One region of the Brooklawnia sp. genome, then DNA from elsewhere that is predicted to be linked to it. Evidence: riboswitches for the same ligand, from Rfam matches in the RefSeq annotation. Region 1 holds a riboswitch; the other holds the start of a gene.

Region 1 (4,209 bases):
CAGCTGTCGACGAAGTCGGGCGTCTGGCTGAAATGCGCGCCCGGATCGATATGGCGGTCGCGTGTTGCCACCACAAAGTCGAAGCCGCGACCGTGCGCCCGCCTGAAGTCCGGGCCCACGAAGGCCGCAATATCGTGCGCCACCTTGGTCCCGCCGGTCACTGCGAGCGAACCGCCCTCGCAGAAGTCGTTCTGAACGTCCACGACGATCAATGCGCTAGTCATCGTTGCCTCCTCTCCTGAATGCTAGCGGGGGCTGCCTGGTGTTCGAGCTGCGGGGCCCACCGTGCTAGCTGTGGGTCGGCTGTGCCTTCGCTGGGCGGCCACCGAAAATGTCATGCGGCGCGATTACTGTGATCGCACAAACCAAAATCAGGAGGTCGAATCCCATGGCACGCACAGTCACAGGCGTCGTTTCCAGGCAGCCCGGGCAAGCCGCCGAGCTGACCGAGATCGTCATTCCCGATCCCGGTCCACGCGATGTGATCGTCACCATTGAGGCTTGCGGTGTCTGCCATACCGATCTGGCCTACCGAGAAGGCAAGATCAACGACGACTATCCGTTCCTGCTCGGTCACGAAGCGGCCGGACGCGTAGCCGAGGTGGGCAGCCAGGTCAGTCATGTCGCCGTCGGTGACTTTGTGGTGTTGAACTGGCGCGCTGTCTGCGGCGAATGCCGTGCCTGCAAGAAGGGCCTGGCGCAGTACTGCTTCAACACGTTCAATGCCTCGGCGCCGATGACGTTGACCGACGGCACCGTGCTCACCGCCGCGCTCGGCATCGGGGCCTTCTGTGAGCAGACGCTCGTCCATGAGCTCCAATGCACGAAGGTCAACCCGGACACCAGACCCGAAGTTGCCGGATTGCTCGGTTGCGGAGTGATGGCTGGGCTGGGTGCCGTACTCAACACCGCAGACGTCCGCCGCGGCGAATCGGTCGCCGTGATAGGTCTCGGCGGCGTCGGCTGCGCTGCGGTCGCCGGGGCCGTCCTGGCAGGCGCAACGAGGATCATCGCGATCGACATCGATGCCAAGAAGCTTCGAGCCGCCGCCGATCTGGGCGCCACGGACCTGATCGACTCGAAGGGTCTGAGCCGCGACGAGATCGTCTCGAAAGTACAGGAGCTGACCGGTGGTTTCGGTGCCGATGTGGTGATCGATGCCGTCGGTATCCCAGCCACCTTCGAAACCGCGTTCTATGCCCGCGATCTGGCCGGACGCGTCGTACTGGTCGGTGTGCCCGCTCCCAGCGCCGAGTTGAAGCTGCCACTGCTCGATGTCTTCTCGCATGGTGGCGCAATCAAGTCGTCGTGGTACGGCGACTGTCTGCCCGAGCGCGACTTCGGGTACCTGATCGACCTCTATCGGCAGGGCAGACTGCCGCTCGATCGCTTCGTGACCGGCACCACCACACTCGCCGGGGCCGACCAGGCGATGTCCGACCTGCACGACGGCGAGGTGCTGCGCACAGTGGTGGTGGTCTCATGACACTCCTGCGAGTCGATCATGCAGTGACCGACGGTACCTTCAGCCTCGACGGGCAAACCTTCGACGTCGAGAACAATGTCTGGGTGCTGGGCGACGACCGGCGGTGCGTCGTCTTTGACGCTCCGCACAATGTCGATGTCGTCCGCGACCTGGTCGGCGAACGCGAATGCGTGGGCATCCTGCTCACTCACGCGCACGACGATCATGTGCGCTATGCGCCCGATCTTGCTGCCGCACTGGACGCGCCACTGCTGCTCAACCCGGCTGATCGTCCGGTCTGGGGGCTCACTCACGGTGACATGGAATGGGACGACGACATCGCCGACGGCGACGTCTTCACCTTGAGCGGAACCGAAATTCGTGCCATCGCCACGCCCGGGCATTCGCCCGGCTCGACCTGCTTCGGGGTACCCGAGCTGGGCATCGTGTTCAGCGGCGACACCCTCTTCGAGGGCGGCCCGGGAGCGACCGGGCGCTCGTTCAGTTCGCGGGAGACCATCGAGCAGTCCATCCGCGAGAAGCTGTTCACGCTGCCACCCGAAACCATCGTGCACACTGGGCACGGTCCCGACACCACGATCGGGGCGGAACTGGAACGGGCGAGGGGTGACTGGCTCTGAGCGCGAAACTCGGGACTCCGGCGCCCGGCGTCCGGCCGGAGTCTGACGACCGGAGCTCTGGGGACCGTCGGGTGAGCGGTGCTAACGTACATCGAAGACGCGGGGTGCCGGGGAAGGTACCGGCTGAGACCAAACCCGTAGATACCTGATCTAGGTAGTGCTAGCGAAGGGACGTCAGCGATGACCCTCAGTTCCCATGTATCCGCTCTCAGCGAGAGCATCAGCACGCTGCGGGCGCAGACCCCGCTCGTCCAGTGCCTGACCAACCAGGTGGTGATGAACTTCACCGCCAACATCTTGTACGCTGTCGGCGCCTCACCGGCCATGTGCGACAACCCAGAAGAGGCGGCTGATTTCGCCACCCATGTTGCCTCCGGCGTGCTAGTCAACGACGGCACCCCATCCGCCGAACAAATGGAAGGCATGCGCCTGGCCACGGCAGCGGCGGTTGCGGCCGGTAAGCCCTGGGTGCTCGACCCAGTCGGAGCTGGCGGGCTGGTGTGGCGCACCGGCGAAGTCAAAAAGATGATGGACGCGAACCCGGCTACCATCCTGCGCGGCAATGCGTCCGAGATCTTGGGATTCCTCGGCACCACCTCGGGTGGACGCGGCGTCGAGTCGACCGATGACACGCTCGATGCCATCGATGCGGCGAAGGAACTCGCAAGTAACTATGGGTGCGTGGTTGCAGTCAGCGGACCGGTCGATGTCATCACCGATGGCGGCGAAGTGGTGAAGCTCTCGAACGGCAGCCCGATGCTGGCCAAGGTCACCGGCGTGGGCTGCGCGCTGGGCGCCGTGATGGCCGCCTATGCGTCGGTGACCGACCCGTTGGACGCCGCGATCGCGGCAACATCGCACCTCAACATCGCCGCAGAGATCTCCGCGGCCGATGCAAAGGGTCCGGGCAGTTTCGTCGTGGGGCTCCTCGACGCACTTGATGCACTTACTCCCGAGCAGGCAGCCGACCGGGTGACGCTCTCGTGAGCATGCGCGACGACCTTGATCTCTCGATCTATCTGGTTACCGACACCGCCCAATGCGGGTCGCTCGGCGTTGCCGAGACCGTCAGGCAGGCCATTGCGGCAGGCGCCACACTGGTGCAGGTGCGCGACCCGGATGCGAGCGACGACGAGTTCCTGGCGCTGTCCCGCGAGGTCGTTCAGGTAGCTCAGGGCAGCGGCGTGCCGGTGCTGCTGGACGACCGGGTGCATCTGGTCGGCCCGGCCGGAGCCGACGGCGCGCACGTCGGCCAGCACGATATGCCGGTGACCCAGGCTCGCGCGATGCTCGGGCCTAATGCCATTCTCGGACTGACGGTGGAAACCGCGGAACAGCTCGAGTGGGCCATCGCCAACATCGCTCAGGACGCGATGGACTACATCGGGCTCGGCCCGGTGCGTCCGACTGCATCGAAGCCGGGCCATGTGCCGGCCACAGGAATGCGTACCCTCGTCCCGCTGGCGAAGCGCAGCCGGTGGCCATCGGTGGTGATCGGGGGAGTGAAGGCTGCCGACACCGCAGCCGTGCGGTGGTCGGGCTTCGCCGGCGTCTCGGTGATCAGTGCGATCTGCGGGCAGCCCGACATCGGCGCTGCCACCCGCCGTCTCGTCGAGGCCTGGCAAAGCGCCGCCACCCCGCCGATCGCCCTGACGATCGCGGGCAGCGACCCGTCCGGAGGAGCCGGCATCCAGGCCGATCTCAAGACCTTCTCCGCGTTGGGTGCCTTCGGCACCAGCGTGATCACCGCGCTCACCGCCCAGAACACCCAGGGCGTCACCGGCGTAGATGTGGTGCCGGTCGACTTCGTGCGGCAACAGCTCGAGACGCTCGTCGCGGACGTGCGAATCGACGCGGTCAAGATCGGCATGCTCGCCACCGGCGAGTTGGCCGATGAGGTCGGGCGGCTGCTCGATCAGATCGATGCGCCGGTGGTGCTCGACCCGGTGATGGTCGCGACCTCCGGCGACCGGTTGCTGGACGACGACGCCGTGCAGGCCGTGCGGCGCCTGGTGGCCAAGGCCGACATCATCACACCGAACCTTCCGGAAGCAGCCGTGTTGCTGGGCGGGTCACAGGCCACCAGCCTGGACCAGATGCGTG
Region 2 (4,209 bases), on a different contig from region 1:
GCGCTGCGCGCGCGGTGTGATGTGCGTCGTGCCAGCGGGCGAATGCAGCAACGACAACGCCTGTATCCAGCGCTTTCATCGGCGCAGATGCTCCAATACGCCCCGCACTGTATCGACGGTGAGCGGCTCGATCGGCTCATCTGGTATAGCGACAGGAATGCCGTCGGGTGTTTCCAAGTGCATGCCGACGCCGGATACGTCGATGCTGATGCGTCCGTCGAGCATGGCGATGTCGACGAATTGTCCCGGCTTCAACTCAAGGGCGTCGCGTAGTTCCTTTGGTATGACAATCCGCCCGCCGGAATCGATGGTTGTGCGCATGGGGCCAGATTACCATCTGACTCTGTCGCGCGGGCGCGATGGCAACGTGCTGTCGGAGCCAGTAGGCCGGCGACCTTGCAGCAGCGCAGGAACGCGGAAATGGTCGTGGGTCGATTAAATCGAACAAAGACAGTGAAAAGATCCTGCCGGAACCCTTGCGGACGAACATGAGTTCGATTAATATTAGAACATGAAGCATACACTCCTGGAACCCCGCGAAGCTCGGCGGCCGCCGGCCGCGGCGTTGACCGCAGCGAGTGCGCAGCCGGTGCTCTCCACAGCGCTGGTGATCGAACATGAGTCGAACCGGGAGATTCTGGAGGCGATCGATCATGCGCATCAGCAGCTCGTCGCCGCCGAGATCGCCGAACTGGTGGGGATCATCCGGGCAGCAGACCGCTGGGAGATTGACCACGAAGCCGTCGGCGCCGGCATTGAACGATTGATTCAGCCCGGCCATGATGGCACCCCTCAAGTCGCCGAATTCCTCGCCCTCGAGCTAGGTGCACTACTTGGGGTCTCCCAGAAGACCGCACTCGGCAGGATCGGTGACGCCCTGGACCTACGCCACCGGCACCCCGAGTTGTGGGAAGCCGTCCTCGCCGGCAGCGTGCGCGTCTGGCAGGCCATGAAGATCTGCTTCGAATGCTCCCACCTCGCCTATCGGGCGGCGCGCAAGGTCGATGCCGCGATCGCCACGAGCGTGGGGATGCTGCCTTGGGCCAGGGTCATGAAGGCACTGCCCGGACAGATCATCCAAGCCGACCCTGATCTCGCGATGCAGCGGGAACAAGGCCGCCGGGACTCCCGCCGGATCCGGGTCTCACCGATCGAAGATGGCCACGTGAACCTCTTCGGGGTCGTCGATGCGGCAGACGGCATCAAGTTCAACGAAGTCCTGAATCATGTCGCGACTCTCTTCTCCGCCAAACCTGACACTGCGCTCTTGCGTGATGTGGACCGCAGACGTTCGCTCGCGTTCGGGATCATCACCCAAAACGCCTACAACGGGCTGGCCAACGATCAGCCAGGTTTCGCCTTGCCAAGTCCCACCCAGGTAGGCGCCAGCTCGCCAGCAGATACCGTGGTCCGTAAGCCGATCGACTGCACCCTGATCGTGCATATCTCGTCCGACGACCCTGCTCTCAGCGCCAACGAGTCGAGCAGTGCCACCGGTGTCGCACGCGTCGAGGGCTGGGGTCCGCTCCTCACTGCGCGTCTCCCAGAGTTTCTCGCTGGAGCGAAAGTCACCCTCCGGCCGATCATTGATCCCGCGGGCCTGCGTCCCGTCGACTGCTACGAAACACCGACCAAGATGCGCTTCGCTCTCGAACAGCGCAACCCCGTGGACATCTTCCCCTACGCCACCACGAAGGCGTCCAACTGTGATGCCGACCACACAGTTGCCTACGTGAAGGGCCGACCAGGTCAAACCCGCCTCGGCAACCTCGGACCCGTGTCAAGAAAAGCCCACCGTGCGAAAACTCACGGAAAGTGGACACTCTCACAGCCGACCCCGGGCGTCTACCATTGGACCTCACCCCACGGCTACCGCTACACGGTCACCGCAGCAGGAGCCATCCGCATCACCACGCCCGAACCTGAGGCGGACTGCTATAGTTCGGCGCGTTAGTTAAGACGACACGGGGTGCCCCGCCGGGGCTGAGATGACACCCGTTGAACCTGACCTCATTCGGATGAGCGGAGGGATGTCGATGGCCACCGATGTGTCGGCCGATTCTTCAGCGTCCGCGGTCGTCGTCCACGATCTCGGCTATCGCTACCCGAAGGACGAGCGCGCTGTCTTGGGACGAGTGCGACTCGCCGTTCCCGAGGGCCGACACATTGCCTTGATCGGACGCTCGGGTTGCGGCAAATCCACACTGCTCTCGATCATCGCCGGGCTGCGCGAACCGGACACCGGAGCGGTCAGCGTGCTCGGACACGACGACCCCGCCGGCAGGCTCGCGTCCTGTGCGATCATGCCCCAAGGCGATTCGTTGCTGCCGTGGCTGAACCTGCTCGACAATGTCGCAATCAGCCTGCGCAACCGCGGTATCAGGCGCCCCCTGGCCAGGGCCCGGGCGCATGGCACGTTGCAGCAATGGGGGTTGTCGGATTGGGAATCCGCGCGTCCTGCCGCGCTGTCGGGCGGCATGCGTCAGCGGGCCGCACTGGCGCGGGCGCTGCTCGCCGACAAGCCGATTCTGCTCGCGGACGAGCCGCTCGGCGCGCTGGATGCCATCACCCGTGCCGAGATCCAGCAGTGGCTGCGGCGTACGATCATCCGCTCGAGCGCCACGTTGATCATGGTCACCCACGATGTGGACGAAGCACTGCTGCTCTCCCGGGAGGTGGTGCTGCTGGCAGGAGTCGCACCGGGGGAGCCGGCGACCGCCGCGGCCAGCTGGCCCGGCTGGTTCGACGACGAGCGGCCCCGCGAACTGCTCCTCGGTGACCCTGCCTTCGCCAAGGCTCGGCAGGAGATCCTGCAATCGTTCGCGGATCCCGGCGGTACCGGTCCACGCGATGCGATCCCGGGAGCGGACCGATGAATTCCTACCTGCGGCGCAAGATCCTGCCGCCGACGGTCACGGTCCTGCTGGTGCTGGCAATCTGGATCGGCGTGACCGCCAGTGGCGCGATTCCCGATTACGTCATTCCTTCTCCGCGGGCGGTGCTGGACTCGTTGATCACGACCTGGCCGACCAGGCTCGGCTCGGCCACCTGGCTGACGCTGGGCGAAACGCTCGCCGGCATTGTGCTGGGCGTCGCGGTGGCGGTGATCGTCGTCATCGTTTCCGGCTATCTGCCGGTCATCGGATCGGCCATGACACCCCTGCTGATCGCTTCGCAGGCGATCCCGATCATCGTCATCGGCCCGCTGCTCACCATCGCCTTGGGCTACGGCATGGCTGCCAAGGTCATCGTGGTCGCGCTGCTCTGCTTCTTCCCGGTCGCACTCAATCTGCTGGCCGGGATACGTGCTGTGGACGCCCGGCTGATCGATACCCTTCGCAGTCTGCACGCCTCACGGCACGAACTCTTCTGGCGGGTGCGCCTGCCTTTCGCTGCGCCGCGCGGCTTCGCCGGACTGCGGGTCTCGGTGACCTTCGCGCCCGTCGCAGCAGTCTTCGCCGAGTACACGGGTTCGACCAACGGCATCGGCTACCTGATGCTGCAGGCCATCCCACGTATGCAGACCGATTTCGTTTTCGCGCAGGTCGTCGTCCTCACGATCATGTCGGCCGCGTTACTGGCCGCCGTGACCGGGTTGGAACGCTGGGTCTGCCCCTGGAACAAACCCAGCGAAAGCGACGGCACTTCCTGACGTTCGGCCACCGGGCCGAAGGCATCCGATGAAGCCATTCCCTACGAAGAAGCCATTCCCTACCAAGAAGAGAGAACACCCCATGAAGACTCCACGGCTACTCACCTCGATCGCGCTGGGTGTCGCAGCCTGCCTGACGCTGAGCTCCTGCGGATCGTCCGCAAGCCGGCCCGACGCATCGGCCTCCGGGGCCGGCGGTGCGGCAGACGATGTCAGCGTGCTGCTCGACTGGGCACCCAATCCCGATCATGCGGCCCTCTATGCGGCCCAGCAGATCGGCGCCTACCAAGATGCCGGCATTCAGGTCAGTTTCACCACCCCATCGAATACCGCTGACGCCGCCCGCGAGGTCTCGCTCGGACGTGTCGACCTGGCCATCTCGTACGAGCCGGACACGCTGATCGCAGTCGAATCCGGGCTGGACGTGGTCTCGGTGGCAGCCCTCATCCCCACCTCGCTGACCTCGCTGGTGACCAAGGCCGGCTCGGGCATCGCCGGCGCGAGCGATCTCGCGGGTAAGACCATCGGACTGTCGGGGCTGGCCTCCCAGGAGCCGA

The links. Region 1 has a riboswitch for thiamine pyrophosphate ahead of thiM (hydroxyethylthiazole kinase). Riboswitches for the same ligand answer to the same signal wherever they lie in the genome.
Region 2: another riboswitch for thiamine pyrophosphate. It lies ahead of AAFP05_RS06120 (ABC transporter ATP-binding protein); the one in region 1 lies ahead of thiM (hydroxyethylthiazole kinase).

The regions. Positions count from the first base shown of each region.
Region 1 is NZ_JAVTWX010000137.1:5,873-10,081, forward strand. It holds gene AAFP05_RS11440 (isochorismatase family protein) at 1-224, opposite strand, end outside; gene AAFP05_RS11445 (S-(hydroxymethyl)mycothiol dehydrogenase) at 389-1,486, shown strand; gene AAFP05_RS11450 (MBL fold metallo-hydrolase) at 1,483-2,106, shown strand; TPP riboswitch at 2,197-2,295, shown strand; gene thiM (hydroxyethylthiazole kinase) at 2,287-3,093, shown strand; gene thiD (bifunctional hydroxymethylpyrimidine kinase/phosphomethylpyrimidine kinase) at 3,096-4,209, shown strand, end outside.
Region 2 is NZ_JAVTWX010000085.1:24,128-28,336, forward strand. It holds gene AAFP05_RS06105 (PIN domain-containing protein) at 1-79, opposite strand, end outside; gene AAFP05_RS06110 (AbrB/MazE/SpoVT family DNA-binding domain-containing protein) at 76-321, opposite strand; gene AAFP05_RS06115 (DUF222 domain-containing protein) at 512-1,954, shown strand; TPP riboswitch at 1,956-2,048, shown strand; gene AAFP05_RS06120 (ABC transporter ATP-binding protein) at 2,037-2,876, shown strand; gene AAFP05_RS06125 (ABC transporter permease) at 2,873-3,652, shown strand; gene AAFP05_RS06130 (ABC transporter substrate-binding protein) at 3,735-4,209, shown strand, end outside.